4 regions of the Exiguobacterium sp. HSB13 genome follow, and region 1 is predicted to be linked to each of the others. Evidence: riboswitches for the same ligand, from Rfam matches in the RefSeq annotation. Region 1 holds a riboswitch; each other region holds the start of a gene.

What was found. Region 1 has a riboswitch for S-adenosylmethionine ahead of ACZGCQ_RS09400 (methionine ABC transporter ATP-binding protein). Riboswitches for the same ligand answer to the same signal wherever they lie in the genome.
Region 2: another riboswitch for S-adenosylmethionine. It lies ahead of ACZGCQ_RS14530 (amino acid permease); the one in region 1 lies ahead of ACZGCQ_RS09400 (methionine ABC transporter ATP-binding protein).
Region 3: another riboswitch for S-adenosylmethionine. It lies ahead of ACZGCQ_RS10455 (methionine ABC transporter ATP-binding protein); the one in region 1 lies ahead of ACZGCQ_RS09400 (methionine ABC transporter ATP-binding protein).
Region 4: another riboswitch for S-adenosylmethionine. It lies ahead of ACZGCQ_RS13670 (Na+/H+ antiporter NhaC family protein); the one in region 1 lies ahead of ACZGCQ_RS09400 (methionine ABC transporter ATP-binding protein).

The regions. Positions count from the first base shown of each region.
Region 1 is NZ_JBUZOM010000001.1:1,770,207-1,775,190, reverse strand. Features, by position in the region: gene ACZGCQ_RS09420 (class I SAM-dependent methyltransferase) at 1-288, shown strand, start outside; gene ACZGCQ_RS09415 (S-ribosylhomocysteine lyase) at 292-756, shown strand; gene ACZGCQ_RS09410 (PLP-dependent cysteine synthase family protein) at 753-1,676, shown strand; gene ACZGCQ_RS09405 (bifunctional cystathionine gamma-lyase/homocysteine desulfhydrase) at 1,669-2,835, shown strand; SAM riboswitch class I at 2,893-2,997, shown strand; gene ACZGCQ_RS09400 (methionine ABC transporter ATP-binding protein) at 3,074-4,096, shown strand; gene ACZGCQ_RS09395 (methionine ABC transporter permease) at 4,093-4,758, shown strand; gene ACZGCQ_RS09390 (MetQ/NlpA family ABC transporter substrate-binding protein) at 4,791-4,984, shown strand, end outside.
Region 2 is NZ_JBUZOM010000003.1:188,232-193,215, forward strand. Features, by position in the region: gene mmuM (homocysteine S-methyltransferase) at 1-931, opposite strand, end outside; gene ACZGCQ_RS14530 (amino acid permease) at 906-2,309, opposite strand; SAM riboswitch class I at 2,387-2,488, opposite strand; gene ACZGCQ_RS14535 (polysaccharide pyruvyl transferase family protein) at 2,598-4,064, opposite strand; gene ACZGCQ_RS14540 (ketopantoate reductase family protein) at 4,270-4,984, opposite strand, start outside.
Region 3 is NZ_JBUZOM010000001.1:1,979,253-1,984,236, reverse strand. Features, by position in the region: gene ACZGCQ_RS10470 (GNAT family N-acetyltransferase) at 1-128, shown strand, start outside; gene ACZGCQ_RS10465 (MetQ/NlpA family ABC transporter substrate-binding protein) at 188-1,003, opposite strand; gene ACZGCQ_RS10460 (methionine ABC transporter permease) at 1,031-1,696, opposite strand; gene ACZGCQ_RS10455 (methionine ABC transporter ATP-binding protein) at 1,686-2,699, opposite strand; SAM riboswitch class I at 2,785-2,890, opposite strand; gene ACZGCQ_RS10450 (aminotransferase class I/II-fold pyridoxal phosphate-dependent enzyme) at 2,953-4,140, opposite strand; gene ACZGCQ_RS10445 (glycoside hydrolase family 13 protein) at 4,289-4,984, shown strand, end outside.
Region 4 is NZ_JBUZOM010000003.1:13,183-18,166, reverse strand. Features, by position in the region: gene ACZGCQ_RS13680 (aldo/keto reductase) at 1-482, opposite strand, end outside; gene ACZGCQ_RS13675 (hypothetical protein) at 640-843, shown strand; gene ACZGCQ_RS13670 (Na+/H+ antiporter NhaC family protein) at 887-2,197, opposite strand; SAM riboswitch class I at 2,279-2,383, opposite strand; gene ACZGCQ_RS13665 (metal ABC transporter solute-binding protein, Zn/Mn family) at 2,453-3,466, opposite strand; gene ACZGCQ_RS13660 (alpha/beta hydrolase) at 3,636-4,625, shown strand; gene ACZGCQ_RS13655 (histidine phosphatase family protein) at 4,643-4,984, shown strand, end outside.

The DNA of each region.
Region 1 (4,984 bases):
ACGGATGAGGAAAAGGGAGAAGCAATCGAGCTGATGGCGTCACATTTACCGGCAGACGGAAAAATCGTCTATGCGGATACGATGTTCGTCTCAGAAGAGGCACGCCTGCAAACGATCCGCGAAGCACGTGCTCAAGGGTTTGATGCATTAGCAGACGATCTCGAACGCGAGTTTTATCCGTTGATTCCAGTCATGGAAGAATTGTTTACAGCACGGGGATTCACTGTTAACTTCACACAATACAATCACTTCGTCTGGCTCGTAGAAGCCAAGAAAATGGGGGAATAAATCATGGCACTTCAAAAAATGAACGTCGAAAGCTTTAACCTGGATCATACGAAAGTCAAAGCACCTTATATCCGCGTCGCGGGTTATAAAGAAGGTAAAGTCGACCAAGTCGTCAAATACGATATCCGTTTCACGCAACCAAACGTTGAACAAATGCCGATGCGTGCGATGCACACACTCGAGCACTTACTTGCTGAAAACATCCGCAACTACTCGGATGATGTCATCGATGTCTCGCCGATGGGATGCCAAACAGGTTTCTACATGGCGATGATGAATTTCGACTCGGTCGAAAAAATGAGCGAACTCGTTGAGAAGACATTGAATGACGTCCTTGCAGCAGAAGAGATTCCAGCGCAAAACGAAGTCCAATGTGGATTTGCGAGCGCACATGACCTCAAAGGAGCGAAGCACTATGCCGAGAAAATGCTTGCCGGTCGTGATGAATGGGACATCGTCTTCGGATGATCGCGAACAACGTCCGCGACCTCGTCGGAAACACACCACTCTACGAGATCACTTCATTCGATTTGCCTGCTGGTACGCGCATTTTGGCGAAGCTCGAATGGATGAACCCTGGGGGCAGCGTCAAAGACCGCCTTGGCATTCAACTCGTTGATGCAGCAATCGAAAACGGACATGTGACACCAGGCGGTACGATCATCGAGCCGACAGCCGGGAATACCGGCATCGGCTTGGCGCTCGCCGCTAAAAAATATGATCTTCAAGTCATCTGTGTCGTTCCGGAAAAATTCAGTCAAGAAAAACAGACGTTGATGCGGGCACTCGGCGCAACCGTCGTCAACACGCCGACTGAACTCGATATGCAAGGGGCTATCGACCGGGCTAAAGAACTCGGTCAGGAAATTCCGAACAGTTACGTTCCGTTACAATTCGAAAACGAAGAGAATCCAGTCACGTATCAGCGGACACTCGGTCCTGAGCTGATTGCGGACTTGTCGCACATCGACTGGTTCGTTGCCGGTTGTGGTTCAGGTGGTACGTTCGCCGGAACAGCGGACTTCTTAAAACAACGTCTCGGTACAAAAGCAGCGATCGTCGAACCGGAAGGCTCCGTCTTAAATGGTGGTCCAGCCGGTCCGCATAAGACAGAAGGCATTGGAACAGCAAAATGGCCAAGTCTCGTGCCACGTGAGCTCGTTGACGAGATTCATACGATTTCTGACCGCGATGCGTTTAATGCGGTCCATACACTTGCCGCTCGTGAAGGATTACTCGTTGGTAGTTCAGCAGGTGCAGCGCTCGTTGCTGCGCTTGATATCGCAAAGCGTCACCCCGGCAGTACGATCGTCACCGTCTTCGCAGACAGTGCCGAACGCTATTTAAGCCAACAAATCTTTGAAAAGGTGGACGAAACTCATGCGTAAGAAGACAGCATTGATTCATGGAGGAACAGGTGTCGACCGGGCAACAGGAGCCGTCACACCACCAATCTATCAAACAAGCACATACAAGCAGGATAAAATCGGTCAACTCAAGGACGGATATGAATACTCACGGACAGCGAACCCGACACGGACGAGCATCGAACGATTGATTGCAGATCTTGAAGGCGGCGCACGTGGTTTTGCCTTCGGTTCTGGGATGGCAGCAATCCATGCCGTCTTCCACTTGCTTGAGTCTGGCGACCACATCGTCATGACAGATGACGTCTACGGTGGTACGTTCCGCTTGATGCAACGCGTCTTACCGAAGTTCAATATCCAAGTGACATTCGTCGATACGACGGACCTTGCGGCAACGGAAGCAGCGATCCAAGACAACACGAAGATCGTCTACGTCGAAACACCGACGAACCCGTTGTTGAAAGTAACGGACATTGAAGCAATCGCAACGATCGCCAAACGTCACGATCTTAAACTTGTCGTCGACAACACGTTCGCGACACCTTATCATCAACAACCACTCGCACTCGGTGCAGACATCGTCTTGCACAGTGCGACGAAATACATCGGCGGACATTCGGACGTCGTCGCTGGACTTGTCGTCGTTAAAGATGATGAGCTCGGCGAAGAGTTGCACTTCATCCAAAACTCGACAGGCGGCGTGCTTGGACCGCAAGACAGCTTCTTGCTCGTCCGTGGTCTTCGTACGCTCGGTATCCGGATGGATGCAATCGAAGAGACAGCACATGATCTCGTCGCGTTCTTACAAGCGCAAGACATTGTCTCGAACATCTTCTACCCAGGACTTGCATCGCATCCTGGTCACGACATCCAAGCGAAACAAGCGACTGGATTTGGTGGGATGATCAGCTTTGATGTCGGTTCAGCAGCGAACGCAGAAAAACTTGTCGAGGCGACACATTTCTTCACACTTGCTGAGAGTCTTGGTGCCGTTGAGAGTCTGATTTCGGTTCCGGCACGGATGACGCACGCGTCGATCCCAGCAGAACGTCGGGCAGAACTCGGTATCACGGACGGTCTCGTCCGGATTTCAGTTGGACTTGAGGATGCGGAAGATTTGAAAGAAGACTTAACACGTGCTTTCACGTTCCTCGAAAAAGTTTCTGAAAAAACTGTTTGACAACAAAAATAACCCCTGCTAATATTCAGAATATATTCTACAAACTTAATACCGAAACTCTTATCGAGAGTGGTGGAGGGACTGGCCCGATGAAACCCGGCAACCGCGGATCTAATCCGAAGTGGTGCTAATTCCAGCAGACAAAAGTCTGGGAGATGAGAGCAAATGGTTTTGTGTACTGAAAAGTGCGCGCGTTTGCTCTAAAACGCGCGCACTTTTTTATTTAGGAGGGACAGTTGTGATTCGTTTACAAGACGTAGGAAAGATTTATCGCTCAAAGCGCGGAGCGGTCGAAGCCGTTGCGAATGTTGATTTGACAATCGAGCGCGGTGAAATTTTTGGAATAATCGGTTATTCCGGAGCAGGGAAATCGACCTTGATCCGATTGCTGAATATGCTCGAGGCACCAACGAGTGGTTCGATCCAAATCGATGGTGTCGAAATGACATCACTCAAACCAAAAGAATTACGAGGCGTCCGCAAGAATGTCTCGATGGTTTTCCAGCACTTCAACTTACTTTGGTCACGGACGGTTGAAGAGAACATCATGTTCCCACTCGAGCTCGGTGGCTTCCCGAAAGCACACCGCAAGGAACGGGTAGCGGAACTGATCCAACTCGTTGGTTTGGACGGACGCGAAAAAGCCTATCCGTCACAATTATCGGGTGGTCAAAAACAACGTGTCGGTATCGCTCGGGCACTGGCATCGAACCCGGACGTTCTCTTATGTGACGAGGCAACCAGTGCACTCGATCCGAAGACGACGGATTCAATCCTTGAGTTACTCGTCGACATCAATGAAAAACTGAAACTGACGATCGTCTTGATCACACACGAGATGCACGTCATTCAAAAAATCTGTCACCGGGTCGCCGTCATGGAAGCCGGTAAAATCGTCGAGCAAGGACCGGTCGCAGAAGTCTTCCGTCATCCGAAGCAAGCGATGACGAAGGAGTTCGTCAAACAATTGACGTCGCCGTCTGAAAACGAGTTGACGTTCGCGAAACTACGCGAACGGTACCCAACCGGAAAGATCGTTCAGTTGACGTTCGTCGGATCGACGGCGGAAAGCCCGATCCTCGCGGAAGTCATGAAGGATTCGCCGGTCCTGTTCAACATCATCGGCGGAAACGTCGGTCAATCACAGGAAGGGGCACTCGGTACACTGTTCATTCAGTTGATTGGGGAAACAGAAGCAACACAAGCGGTCATCACGAAGCTTCAAGCCAGTGATGTTGAAGTGGAGGTGGATCACCGATGATTTCATTCTTTGACAACCTAGACTGGGACATGGTGTGGGAAGCGACAGGCAGTACCGTCTATATGACGGCAATCGCTGGGGTTTCGACATTCGTTCTCGGTTTGATCATTGGTCTATTATTGTATGCAACAAACGAAGAGTTATTATTCAAGAATCGGGCGTTTTATTCAATCTTGAGCTTGGTCGTCAACGTTTTCCGTTCGATTCCGTTCATCATCTTACTGATCTTATTGATTCCATTCACGACAGCAATCGTCGGTTCGTTCCTCGGACCAACGGCAGCACTACCAGCACTGATCTTCGGTGCTGCACCGTTCTACGGTCGGATGGTTGAACTCGCGTTACGCGAAGTCGATAAAGGTGTCATCGAGGCAGCTGAATCGATGGGTGCGACGAAGTTCCAGATCATCTATAAAGTCTTAATCCCGGAAGCGTTGCCTGCCATCGTTTCGGGAATCACGGTCACACTCGTCTCACTTGTCGGTTATACGGCAATGGCCGGAGTAGTCGGCGGAGGTGGACTTGGGGACATGGCCTTCATCGAAGGATTCCAGCGTTCTCAAAACGATGTCATCGTCATTGCGACACTCTTAATCTTAGCGATCGTCTTCGTCATCCAAATCATTGGTGACTTGCTGATCCGTGCAATCGATAAACGTTAATTCAAATCTTATTCATATTGGAGGAATCATTCATGAAAGTTTGGAAAAAATTCGTAGGTACTGCCGCTGTATCTGTTTTAGCAATCAGCCTTGCTGCATGTGGTGAAAAATCATCAGGATCAGGTAGCGACGACAAAACACTCGTCGTTGGTGCATCAAACGTACCGCACGCTGAGATTCTTGAGCACGTCAAAAAAGAATACGAAGCAAAAGGTTATAAGCTTGA
Region 2 (4,984 bases), on a different contig from region 1:
ATGTATGAGTAACCTGACAAACCGAACGAATTTGTGCGATGTGTTCAGGTGACGTTCGGCAACAACCACCGATCAATCGTGCCCCTGCCTCATACCATGTCTTCGCGACGGTTTGGAACGACGTACACTGATTCGTACCCGACCATGTTTTTGCGACCGGATCATAGACCTCACCAGAGTTCGGATAGACGATGATTGGCACGTCTGTCAACGCCTTGACGTGACGGATAAAGTCAGTCGCGTAAGATGCCGGAAAGCAATTTGCACCGATTGCTGCGAGCTGTGGATGTTGTCCAATTGTCTCGATGCACGTCGCAAGTGCCGTTCCTTCACTAATGTGCGTCGCATCTTGAAGCGAAAACGTCAGCCAAGCGGACACTTCCGGATACGTTTCGAGAATCCGGAACAACACGACCGCTTCCTCGAGCGACGGAATCGTCTCGAATGCCAGCAGATCCGCTCCCGCTTCAATCAACGCTTCGATCCGTGGTCTGTGGAAGGCTTCTAGCACATCCACTGACACCCCATAATGACCGCGATACTCAGAACCATCTGCTAAGTAGGCACCATAAGGACCCACTGATCCCGCGATCAATGCGTTACTTTTCCCGCTACGCGTGCGTGCGTTTTGCGCCAAGGTGACTGTTTGTCGAATCAGCGCCTGTGCTTCCTTTGTCGTGATATGACGTTGCTTGAATCCTTCGATACTTGCTTGATAGCTTGAAGTGATCGCGACATCGGCACCTACTTCAAAGTAATCGTGATGGACGTGTTCGATCTGTTCCGGTGCTTCGATCAAGAGACGTGCTGACCAAAGCGGGTCGTTCAGGTCGAATCCCTTCTGTTCAAGTTCGGTTGCAAGGGCACCATCTAAAATAAGAAAGGGAACTTCCTGTAATCGTTGATCAACTGGATTTTTGATTCGGGACATCTTCAACACTCCGTTTCTGAGAAGAATTCGTGAACGCATGAACGATATAACAGATCACGATGAATGGAATACCACAGTACAAGGCGATTCGTTGTGTCGGATCAAATCCGATACCAATCAGAGAAATCAAACAAACGACGAAAGCGGCGATCGGTACGAATGGGAAGAGTGGTGTGCGATAGACCAATTCGTCGACCGTATGCCCTTCACGGAGGAATTGTTTCCGGAAACGATACTGAGCAACACTGATACTCATCCAAACGACGACGACAGCGAGACCGGAAATCGAGACGAGCGCGATATAGACACTTCCTGCTGCATAGATGCTAGACAGCAAGGCAAGTCCTCCGCCAAGCATGCTGAACAATACAGCTCGAAGTGGCACCCCACTTGGCGTCACCTGGGCGAAGAAGCGTGGAATCATGCGTTCGTTCGCAAGCGACCAGAGCATCCGAGAGGCGGCGTAAAGTCCAGAGTTCGCTGCCGACAAGATCGCTGTCAAAATGACGAAGTTCATCACGTCTGCTGCATAGGGAATACCGATCCGTTCAAACACGGCGACGAACGGACTTTCGAGTACGCCTTTCCCTTCCGTTGGCAATAAGACGGCTAACACGATGATCGTACCGACGAAAAAGAGAACCAGTCGTAAAATCGTCGTCCGGATCGCAAGCGGAATCGTCCGTTTCGGATCGACTGCTTCACCTGCTGCTACACCGATCAGTTCCGTTCCCGAGTAAGCAAAGTTCACGGCAAGCATCGTCATGAAGATGACGAAAGCGCCATTTGGGAACAGCCCGCCTTCGGTTAACGAAGAAAAGAATGGGGCTGGGCTACCATCTTGCAGTGGAATGAAGCCGACGATGGCTCCCGCACCAAGTAAAATGAAAGCAATGATCGTCACGACCTTAATCGCTGAAAACCAAAACTCGACTTCAGCGAACACGCGAACCTTCAAGACGTTGATACCAAGAATCATCGCAGCGAATAAGGCGCTGAACATCCAAACCGGAATCGACGGGAACCAACGTTGCATTAAAATGCCTGCTGCCGTGAATTCTGAACCAAGGGCGACCGTCCACGTCAGCCAGTAGAGCCAGGCCACCGTATAACCGGTGCCGGGTCCGATGTACTTCGTTGCGTATTTATGAAATGAACCGGTTTCCGGCATGTGTACGGCGAGTTCACCGAGACTTAACATAACTAAGTAGACGACGACTGCCCCAATCAAATACGACAAAATCGTCCCGACCCGTCCTGCTTGTTCTAACGTATAACCTGTACTTAAAAACAATCCTGTTCCAATGACACCACCTAACGACAGCATAATCAGATGACGTGATTCCATCTTGCGTCGAAAAGCCCCACTCGTTTTCATGAATTCGTTTCCTCCTCATTCCACCTATTTCAAATAAAAAACGCATCCTCACGGATGCGTCGGTCGACAATTCGGAAATCTTATCGATCGGGTGCAGCACCCGCAGGAATTAGCACAGTATCTTTCGACCTGTTGCTGAGGTTTCATAGGGCCAGTCCCTCCACCTCTCTGGATAAGTATGTAATTGTTCCTAACCCTATCAAGTCTTTTTCGAATTGTCAACACAATTCAGAATACTACTATCCAAAAAACATTCCGCATCGTATTGATCCGGAATGTTTGGAGGTCTTATTTTTTAGCGAATAAATCCGCTGTTTTCAAGGCTGCACGAACCGCTTTCCGGTTCAATGTCCCTTGCTGATGTTTCATTTTCTTCGTTTGGGCAGCCAGTTGCGCTTTGAGCGCCGCAATCTCTTGATCCTTTTGAGCCGTTCCTGTTTGTTTCTGCAATGCTTTGATTTTTTTATCTTTTTCAGCTAATTGTGCTTTTGTTTGTTTTTGCGCATCCGCAATCTTCTTCTCTTGTTCCGGGAAGAACCGTTCGAAACGGGCGACTGCTTCTTCAAGACTTACGCCAGAAATCGGTTGAACCGGTGGGAGCAACTCGGTTTGCGCCATTTGACGGTCAAACGGTACATTTTCAGGATAGTTCGTCTCTTGATAGATATGCTCAAGATCGTTGACGTTCAAGAAGTCGACGAAATTGTCGAAGTTACGCGCTTGAACACGTACTGGGCTTTGGAAGTCAGCATTGGCTACGACGTCAGATAATTGTGTATCTGCTTTGATATCGTTCGCCCAAATATGCGTCAACTGATGGTAATCCGTCAATTCGCGCATCCGTGCATCTTTTGGAATGAGGATGCTCGGCGTACCCGCAAGCGTCGCCGTGATGTTTCCGTGCAAGCGCGCACCAAAACTAAGGTCTGCTTGTCCGATGAAATCGAACCATGTCTGTGCGTTCAAGAAGAAACGGACCCGATCATTCATGTAAGTAGGATCCGACATCTTCACCGGATAGTTCGTCACTGAAAGATCTGCGATCGGGTGCGTTCCTGTGTACGTCAACTTCAGTTCCTTCATCCATTGGGGAATGAAGTAATGATTCGGGTATTCTTCCATTCCGCGTGTAATGAAATCAAGAACGTTTTGTGGAGCCAAACGTGACGAGTTGACCGTAATCATCGACTCAGGTGTAATGTTCGTTTCACGGATGTGCAAGTCGCGACCAAACGCGTACATCGAAGGACATCCAATGACACGATGATCGATCCCTTCGCGGAAACCAAGACGTGTTAAGTATTTCGATGTGATCTCTCCGCGAAGACCAAGCATGCTTGAGCGCTCGAGAACGGCACTGACGAATGCTTTAACATCTTCATCGAATGGGAATCCACCATCTAAGTCTGGTTCAAACGGTGCACGTAATCCTACACCGATGACGACGACTGGAATCTTTAATTTTTTGATGAGACGTGTATATTTCCGTAACGTCGGTACGAATTCTTTTCGGAATGCGTCCGCTAACGGAATGACATAAAGATCAAAGTTGGCATTGATTTCGTCTGCCCGTTCTTCGTCGTAATAGTAATAGTCAGGTGTAATCGTCGTACCTTCTGTCATTAACGTCCGAAAGATACTGTATTGATAGATAAGATTTCCAACGTTTCCTCCAATGGAATTATGTTTCATCAAATAAGGAGCATCGAACTGTTCGAATGGTGTCATACCTGCACGAATAATAATACGTTTCATAATGGATAAACTTCCCCTCTCGTCTGCTTTATTCGTCCTCGCAAGAAAAAAATACGGAAAAATATATTATCAGTTTTTTTCAATCTCATTAAGAATAGATGAATTTTATTTCGGAAGTCAACGATTCCTAAGGGAAACAGGTCTTTCGTCATCAAAACGAAACATTTGCATTACTCCATAATTTTTCTAAAATAGAAAAATGTAACTATTTAATCGTTTTGAGATACATGCGCAGATTCGCTTCGACTAATTTCAAGGCATTCATCTGATCAGTCGTAGAAGGCTTCAATAACACACTGAAAAAATGTTCCACTTCGACTGGCTGACCCTTTTCCATGTCCCGTAACATCGACGATTTCATCGTGTCTTCCATTCCATGCATCTGTTTCAACAGCACCGCTTCTACATCGTCATTAAAGACTGCGCCTTGTTCTTCCATCGCCTGTTTCGCTTCCGCCATGACGTCTAGGATCATTTGACGCCCGACAGCTTCTTCCCGAATCGGACCGATTGCTGAGCGAAATAGCGTCGTCACGCCCGCGAATGTCGAAATGAAGAGATACTTTTGCCACATGTCATCCATGATATGCATCGAGTACGTCATTGGTGCCTTCGCTTTCGCAAAACACGCTGCGATTTCCTCTAGACGCGCTGTTGGTTTACCGGTTCGTGAACCAAACAACAGCCGATGGGATGGGCTTGTCTGTAAAATGCGCCCTTCTGCATCAAGCGTCGACTCAATGAAGCAAAGACCTCCTAGTACTCGATCATCTCCAAAGACTTCTGTTAACTGTCGTATGTGTTGCATGCCATTCAACAAAGGAATGATGTACGTCTCGTTCGAAACGAATGGCGCAAGATCCTCTAAAACATCCTCTAAGTGATAAGCTTTCGTCGAAAGCAAGACGACATCAAATGTC
Region 3 (4,984 bases), 210 kb from region 1:
TCCGGACGAATGAAGCTGCTAAAGCGTTATATCGCTCACTTGGTTTTGAATCATACGCGATTGAACCACGGGCGCTGAAAATCGATGATATGTATCATGATGAAGAACAGATGTGGTATCGGTTTTAACACAAAACGACCGACATTCAAGGAGAGGTAATCTCATTGAATGTCGGTCGTTTTTTGAATCAATTTGCCCATTCAGGCTTGCTGAAGCCTTTAAATGATTTTTCGATGACTGTATTGAAGGCGTCCGATTCGACGGCTGCTTTTAAGTCTTTTGCGACTTGTTTGTCCGCATCTTTCGTTTGGACAGCGACGAGGTTACGGTATTGTTCGTCCATCGTCTCAAGCGCTAACGCATCGAGTAAGTCGAATTTCGCAGCAAGCGCGAAGTTCCCTGGAACAGCTGAGATATCGACACTTTCGACAGCACGTGGCAATTGAGCCGCTTCGAGTGGTTTGATGACGAGTTTCTTCGGATTCTTGACGATATCTTTCTCGGAAACGGTCAGTGGATCGACATCCGGCTTAAGTTCAATCCAGCCTTGTTCTGCCAAGAGGTTCAGTGCTCGTGCTTGGTTCGTCGGATCATTCGGCGTCGCGACTTCAGCACCGGTCTTGACGTCGTCGAGTGTCTTCGCTGTCTTGCTGTATAGTCCCATCGGTGCTGTCGGGACCGTGATGAGTCCTTTTAAATCGAGGTTCTTTTCTTTAGAAAACGTCTTGAGATAGATCGAGTGTTGGAACAAGTTGGCGTCGATGTTTCCGCTACCGAGGGCGATGTTCGGTTGGATGTAATCGCTGAACTCGACGATTTCGACTTTATAGCCTTTCTTTTCGAGTTGTGGCTGGATCGCTTGTTTGACCATGTCGCTATACGGACCACTCGTCGCACCAATCTTGATCGTCTTGTCTTTTTCATCAGCACTGCTGTCTCCACATCCCGCGAGGACTCCTGCACCGAGTAAGGCTGTTGCTAAAAAGGCATATCGTTTTTTCATGATTCCACTCTCCCTTTGTATGTATGATTAGCGTTTATCTGTTTTTCGCGCCAGTTGATTGCCAAGTGCTTGAATACTTTGAACGATAACGATGAGCACGACGATCGTCACGATCATGATGAGATTATCGTAGCGATAGTAACCGAAACGGATCGCGAGGTCACCAACACCACCGCCGCCGACGATACCAGCCATCGCCGAGAAGCCGATCAGACTGATCGTCGTTAATGTGATGCCTTGAATGATGCCGGGAAGTGCTTCCGGTAAAAGGACGCTGACGATGATTCGTAATGGTTTCGCCCCGCACGCTTCCGCTGCTTCAATCAAACCGGGCGGAATCTCACGTAGTGATGTTTCGACGAGTCGCGCGAGAAACGGAATCGCTGCGACACTGAGGCTGACGGATGCTGCCGTCGGACCAATCGTATTGTCGAGCAAGAACTTCGTTAACGGAATGAGGGCAACTAGCAAGATGATGAACGGTAGCGACCGGACGATGTTGACGACGAAATCAAGAACACGTCGGACGGCAAGGTTTTGAAAAAATAATCCGCGGTCGGTGACGAACAAGAGAATCCCGAGCGGAATCCCGACGACCAATGCGAAGGCGAGTGAAATTCCGACCATCCATGCTGTCTCGCCGAGTGCCTTCAAGAGCTCAGGTAACATCGTTTGAATACGATCAAGCCACATCCTGAATCACCTCGAGTGCGTGAAGTTCCGTCGCGAGCCAGTCGAGGGCAGGTGCGATTTGATCGGAGGATCCCGTCAAGCTGACAATCAGGACACCGAAGGCGACGTCTTGAATGTAGTCGACCTTGCCGTGCAAGATGCTGACCGAGATATCGTAACGGCGGATTGCTTCTGATAACGTGCTCTCGCCGGTCTTCTCGCCTGTGAACTGCAAGCGGATGATTTTTCCCGGTGTCGCTTGTAAGATGCGTTCCGGTAGCTCGATTTGTAACGCCGTGTCGACATAATGTTGCGTCACCGGATGTTTGGCTTGGCTGAACAAGTCATAGGTAGAGGCGACTTCGACGACTTCCCCTTGCGACATGACGGCGACACGATGACAAATCTGTTTGACGACATCAATCTCATGCGTGATGAGGACGATCGTCAATCCGAGTCGTTCATTCAAATCTTTTAACAAATCAAGAATCTGAAGCGTCGTGACCGGGTCAAGAGCTGATGTCGCTTCATCACATAACAAGACGGTCGGATTGTTTGCGAGTGCCCGGGCAATCCCGACGCGCTGTTTCTGCCCACCGCTTAATTGACTCGGGAAGTTCGTCTCAAATCCTTCAAGTCCGACGAGCGAGACGAGTTCGCGAATGCGCTCCGGGAAATCTGCTCGTTTGACGCCAGCAGCCTTGAGTGCAAAAGCGATGTTATCCGCAACATTGCGCGACTGGATCAATTGGAAATGCTGAAAGATCATTCCTGTCCGTAAGCGAAGTTGACGCAAATCTGCTTTTGACATCCCGCCGAGCGAGACACCGTCGACCTTGACGGTTCCTTGTGTCGGGTGCTCGAGCCCGTTGATCAGGCGAAGCAATGTACTTTTACCGGCACCGGACTCACCGATGATCCCGAAGATTTCTCCTTTTTGGATCGTCAAATCGACATCCCGTAATGCAAAAATCGGGGTCCGGTCTCGAACGAACCGTTTTGTAATGTGTTTGAATTCAATCATCCGCTCATCTCCTCATACAAAAAAAAGTCGCTTTTTCCTAGTAGCAGAGCAACCAGAAAAAAGCGACGAAAGTGTAAGATTTCGTAACTTATCTCTCAGAATGAAAATCATTCTGTAGGATGTGGCACCGTTCCTGATAGGTGGTTGCCGGACGTCGTTGGGCCTAATCCCTCGGTCGCTCTCGATAAGTAGTTATGCTGTTGGGATTTACTTTAACGGAAATGATTCCCATCTGTCAAATGTTTTTTCAGAATTATTCCGCAACAGGTGTCCGGAACAGGTTAAGCGTTCCGATTCGATTGACGGCTTCTTCCAATCGTTCGACGTCAGCAATCAAGCTGATCCGGACATAGCCTTCACCGTATTCGCCGAAGAATGATCCAGGGGTCACGGCGACGTGTGCTTCGTCAAGCAGGTGATCGGTGAAGCTTTGCGACGTGTAACCTTCAGGAACAGGAAGCCAGACGAAGAAGGAACCGCCCGGACGTGGTCCACTCCAACCGATCGCATCAAGTTTTGCGAACAATGCATCACGTCGTGTTTCATACAAGCTACTTAACTCACGGACACATGTCTGGTCACTCGTCAGAGCGACGGTCGCAGCGTGTTGAATCGGTGTGAAGGCACTGACGTAAAGATGTTCCTGATACGTCTCGATGCTTGAGATGACGGACGGATTTCCGATGGCGAAGGCAATCCGGAAGCCTGACATGTTGAAGCGTTTTGAGAGTGAGAATAGCTCGATCCCGACGTCTTTTGCACCTTCCGTTTGCAGGAAGCTTCGCGTCGGACCATCGAAACTGATGCCACCGTATGCTAAGTCATGGACGACACAGATATCATGAGCATCAGCGAAAGCAACGGTCTGTTCGAAGGCTTCTGCCGTCGCCGTAGCGCCTGTCGGATTACTCGGGTAGTTGAGGAACAACATCCGGGCACGCTCGACATCCGTCGTATCAAGTAAGTCGTAATCGGGTAAGAAACCGTTTTTCTCGAGCAACGGAAGCGTAATCGGGAATGCGCCAGCAAGTGCGGCGCCAGACAGGTAATCCGGGTATCCTGGATCGGGGACGATGACCCCTTCTCCAGGGTTGACGATCGTCTGCGGTAAGGCGACGATTCCGGCTTTACTACCGAGGAGAATCGCGACTTCCGTTGCCGGATCGATCGTGACGCCGAATTCAGTCGCATAAAAGCTGGCGACGGCTTGTTTTAGAAAATCATGGCCACGAAACGGTGGATATTGAAGGTTCGTTGGCTCGTCGATGGCTTGTTTTAACGCATCGAGAATATGTACGGGCGTCGTTTGATCGGGTGTTCCTTGACCAAGTGTGATGACATCGTGTCCGGCAGCTTTTACAGCACCGATTCGGTTTGCGAGCTCAGCGAAAACGGGAGCAGGAAGCCGATCAATGGCGATGGATGGAGCGAAATGTTTCATGGATGAATGCCTCCTTCGTGGTATTGTCGTCAAGGATAACGAATATTCAGTCAAAAGAAAAGAACTTTTTCGAAATTCAAAAAAATTGTCGGATAAACAGGTACAGATAAGTGGAGCGGGAATAAAGAGTAGGGAGAGGAGTGAGGAGATGAAGCGAGCTAACTGGAAAGAGGCAGTCGTCTATCAAGTCTACTGGCGTAGCTTTAAAGATTCGAACGGGGATGGGATTGGTGATTTGCGAGGTGTCATCGACAAGCTTGATTACATCGCTTCACTAGGTGTCGATGTCGTCTGGTTGAATCCATGTTATCGTTCGCCGGACGTCGATAACGGTTATGATATTGCCGATTATTACGGGATCATGGAAAAAGCCGGAACGATGGGAGATCTACAGGAGTTGATCACGACCGCTCATGCCCGTGGATTGAAGGTCATTCTCGATTTAGTCGTGAACCATACAAGTGACCAGCATGACTGGTTCCGTCAGTCGCGGGAGCGGATCAACGATAAGGAAGACTGGTATATCTGGCAGGATGGCACGAAAGAGACGCCTCCAAACAATTGGCGCTCCTACTTTGCGCCAAGCCCGTGGACGTGGAGTGAAGAGCGCGGGCAGTATTATTTTCATTCCTTCGCAAAAGAACAGCCAGACTTAAACTGGGAGCACCCAGCTGTGAGGCAAGCGATCTACGATATGATGAACTGGTGGATCGCTCAAGGGATTGACGGCTTCCGGATGGATGTCATCAACTTGATCAAAAAACGGTCGTTCGAGGATGTCGCCAATCCGTTTGATCTATCGTACCTTGGAAATCAGCCAGGCGTGCATGACTTCCTGCAGGAG
Region 4 (4,984 bases), on a different contig from region 1:
TGCAACTCGACTTGGTTGATCATTGGTGCCATCAAGCCCTCTTCTGCCAATGTATCGAGGTGATGTTCTTTGAAGTTCGAGACACCGATCGCTTTGATCTTACCTGCTTCATACAGTTCAACCATTGCTTTCCACGCTTCGATATAGCCTTCGACCGGCCAGTGGATGAGATAAAGGTCAAGATAATCTGTTTCGAGACGTTCGAGCGATTCTGCGAATGCTTCCTTCGTCCGACCGGCACGAATATCATCGTTCCAGACTTTTGACGTTAAGAAGAGATCCTCACGTTTCACGCCGCTTTCCTTGATTCCTTTTGCGACACCGCGCTCGTTTTTATAGACAGCAGCCGTATCGATATGACGATAGCCGACACGTAGTGCTTCAGCGACAGCAGCTGGTGCTTCTGTTTCTTCGTCTACTTGCCAGACACCGAATCCGATTTGGGGAATCGTAATACCGTTTGAAAGTTTTGCGTATTGCATGTGTTACTCCTCCTCATAAAACGTAGTTTAGATTTGCTCGTTTAGTTTAGCATGAACGAACGAAGACGTCCGTTTCCATGCTCATGGAGGAATAAAATACGGTAAAATAGAAAAGAACCATGAGATTTAATCGTGTGTTAAAAGAGGGGGAGAAAAGATGGCTCAAAAGAATAAAAAGTTATCCAAATGTACTTGGCTTAGTATTGGCGCCTTGTTAGTAACGCAGGCAGTGGGTCTATTTCTTAGTGCGCGAAAATCAGGACGTAATCCATGGGTTTGGGGAGGCGCTGGACTTGTTCAATTCCCGCTTCCGGCAATTGCTTATTTAATCTTAGAACGACAAGCGAAGCAGAAAAAATAATAAAACAGGTCCAATCGTCGACGCGATTGGACCTGTTTTATGGTTACGAAGAAATTTTTTCTTGCTTCGTCGCTGTCTTCTTCATGCGTGGCAAGCCGAAGAAAATGGCGATTGATCCACAGACGAAGAGGAGGAATGGATAGAACAGATACGGAATCAGTTCAGGAGAAGCCGTTTTCGTCAATTCTGCTGCAATCAATAGTTGTGCTCCATACGGAATGATGCCTTGAATCCCACAAGAGAAGATATCAAGAATACTCGCTGATTTCTTGCGATCGACTTCATACGTATCGGCGATTTCAGCTGCCAGTGGTCCAGCGACGAGAATCGAGATCGTATTGTTTGCTGTCGCAAGATTCGTCGCACTGACGAGTGCCGCCATACTGAATTCGGCACCGCGACGCTGTGAAATCTTGCGTGTCAGCGTCTCTTTTAAGAAGGCGATTCCACCGTTGAACGTAATCAAGCTGACGAGACCACCCATGAGGAGCGTCAAAATGGAGATCTCCGCCATGCCCATCATTCCTTCAGACATCGAGAGGACGAAGCCACTCAAGCCGAAACTACCATCGATCATACCGATGATACCGGTTAGCAAAGTACCACCAATAAGGACAAGGATGACATTGACGCCAAATAGTGCAAGGACGATGACAGCAAGGTATGGAATCAACTTATAGAACTCAAATGCTTTTGCTTCGACGACGTCACCAGAACCAGACACGAATGCGAGCAAGATGACCGTCAAAATAGCAGCCGGTAGGACGATCATGAAGTTCGTCCGGAATTTATCACGCATGTTCGTTTTTTGGGTCCGGACGGCAGCAATCGTCGTATCCGAGATGAACGACAAGTTATCGCCGAACATCGATCCACCAACGACAGCAGCCGCTGCTATCGCAACGTTGATGCCTGTCGCTTCATGAATACCGAAGGCGATCGGCGCGAGTGCAGCAATCGTTCCAGTCGATGTTCCCATTGCCATCGAGATGAAGGCGGCAATGACGAACAGACCACTCATCAGGAGTGATGGAGGGAGGAACGTCAAAGCAGCATTGACGGTCGCATCGATGGCACCGATTGCTTCTGCCGTTCCAGAAAACGTACCGGCTAATAAGAAGATGAAGACCATGATCATGATATCGGGATTTCCGGCACCCGTTGCAATTCGTTCAACCGTTTGATTGATGGATCCTTTCGTCGTGATTGCAGCAAAGATCAAAGCGATCAATGCAGCGATGAGGATCGGGAATTTGTAAAAGTCGCCATAGAAGATCCCGGCTCCGATGAAGAGGACCAGGAATACGACGAGGGGAAGCAGTGCCCATTTGTTAGGCGTGATCGTTTCATTCATTGTTGACACCTCGTTTCTCAAAGATACAAAAAAAGACCCCTTCGCAAGAAAGAAGGAGGTCTTTATGAAATAAAGACGCTCTTCTTATCTCTCAAGCTTTCGCTTGCTGGATTTGGCACAGTACGAATCAAATCGTCCGCTGCCGAAACATCATTGGGCCAGTCCCTCCGTTTCTCGCGATAAAAAGAAGTCATTCAATTGTTGTAAAACACGTTTCTTACCGTACCGTATTGAGTAACGCGTGTCAACTGTACTTTACTGAAGTGCTTGTTTCAATGTTTGGACGTTTTCTTCCATCAACTTGAAATAAGAACTGTTTTGTTGTGCTTTCGTGACCGACTCTAGGTTATGAATCGTCACGGATTCAGCTCCGATTTCTTTTTGGATGACACGTGCGACCTTAGGTGAGACCGTCTCTTCGAACGCGACGTATTTCAAATCATGCATCCGTGCTTCTTTCACTAAAGCAGCCAGTTGCTTTTGTGACGGTTCATCGGAAGGAGAGATTCCCGCAATCGGTAGTTGCGTGAAACCATATCGTTCTGCGAGGTAACCGTATGCGGCATGTGTGACGAGAAGTTCTTTTTTTGATCCGTCAGCAACCGCTTGTTTGAATTGTTCGTCCAATTCATCTGCTTGCTGATCGAACGTTTTTAAGTTTTTCTCGAATGTTGCTTTGTCTTTTGGTACTTCTTTTGATAAGGCAGTTGTAATCGAGCGTGCCATTGCTTTCGCGTTGACAGGATCGAGCCAGACGTGTGGATCGTATTTTCCATGGTCATGACCCTCTTCTTCATGCGCATGTTCATCCGTTGCATGATCATCGTGCCCTTCTTCTTCGTGGGCATGTTCGTCTTCTGTATGCCCCTCTTCTTCATGTGCATGAAGTGTAGCATCCGATTCTAGTAAGTTGACATCTTTACTCGTCTCAATGAAGCGGACGTCTGTACCCTTTAGGCTCTCTTGAATTTTTTTCGAATACGGCTCAAGCGTCGTACCCGTTAAAAGGAACAAGTCTCCTTTAGCAATCTCAGTGAGTTGTTTTGATGTTGGTTCGTAAGAATGGGGATCCGCTCCAGGTGGGACAATCATTTTGACATTGACTTGATCGCCACCAATTTCGCGGGCGATAGCAGCCGTCGCAAACGTTGATGCGTAGACTTCTGTCTGTTTGCTATCTGAAGTCGATGAATCGGTATTTGATCCGCAAGCCGCGAGGACACTTGCACTCGCGAAGGCGACTGTTAAAGCAGGAATGATTTTTTTCATTATATGATACCTCCATTATTAAAACGTAACTATTCCGATTTGGACTTTCTCACTATAGCGGAACACCGATGAAGCGTCAAGTACGAATACCAAGACGTTCGACTTCTTTTAAAACGGGGTAAAAGGATAATAAAGTGAAGAAACTGGCACGTCTTTTGGAGGTGATCAAGTGAAACGTGAAACTGCATGGCTAATGGGGGGAGCTGCATTATTGACGACAGCAGCAGCGGGAGCGAGCATCTGGAACAATTACGGTGCATTACTTCGGTGGACCGAACCCGCCTTGCCACTCACAGAAAAACAACTTGCACCGCGGACACTCATCTATAAACAGGTGGGGGACCGCACCTTACAGCTCGATCTCTATTATCCGCTGGGGGAAGGACCATTTCCAATTGCCATCTACGCACACGGTGGTGCATTCGTTCGTGGAGAACGGGACGATATGTTCTGCTTTAGTCCAATCGTCGACCGCCTACTTGAACTCGGAGTTGCCGTCTGTAGCATCGATTATCGTTTGTTCGAAGAGGGCAGTTATTTTCCGGATAACCTCGAGGATGTACGGGATGCGTTATGTTTTTTGAACAAGGAAGCAGAGGACCTTCGTATCTTAAGAGGACGGATGATGGTATGGGGAGACTCTGCCGGAGCCGCACTCATGTTGACGACGGCACTTGCCCCAACTGCTTTTGTCGGAGAGCGTGATGAACGCCACATGCCATTGGTCAGTGGTGTCATCGCTTTATATCCGCCGACGAATTTTTTATTGTTTAATTTCATTCAGACTTGGATTGCCCACATTAAGTTCTATAAGGGTGGACGGGAAGAATGGCGCAAGCTGATGACACACGTCTCACCGGTCACACACCTATCTTCGGATGCCCCACCGATCATGCTCTTGCATGGCAAAAAAGATCCAATCGTTCCCTTTTCGCAAGCACTCCATTTCGTCGAAAAAGGAGCCGATGTCGGAGCTGATGTCCGTTTATTTTCTTTTCCGAACGGTACCCATTCGCTTGCCAGTTTTGCTCAGACGGAAAATCCATTGAAGATCGAGCGATTGCTCGAACGAATTGAGCGTTTCACCTGTCAGGTGCTACTGTTGCCACCGCGACAACTTCCGAATGGAAAACATGATACAATCAGTCATATTTCTTAAATGAGGGAGACAGAGACATGACTGAAATTTGTTTAGTGCGGCATGGTCAGACGGATTGGAACTTAAACGAACGGATTCAAGGAAGAGAAGATATACCGTTGAATGCAACAGGAAGAAGACAAGCGGAACTCAGCGCCGCTTATCTAGCGAATGAAAAATGGGATATCTTATTAGCAAGTCCGTTGTCCCGTGCTGTTGAGACAGCGGAAATCATCGGGCGTGCTGTCGGTTTGACGATTACGGCGACAGACGAGCGACTCGTCGAACGCGAATTCGGTGCCGCCTCTGGTGAACCGGTCGCAGCGATTTACGAGACCGTTCAAGCGAACGATACGACACTTGTGCCAGGTCTCGAAACG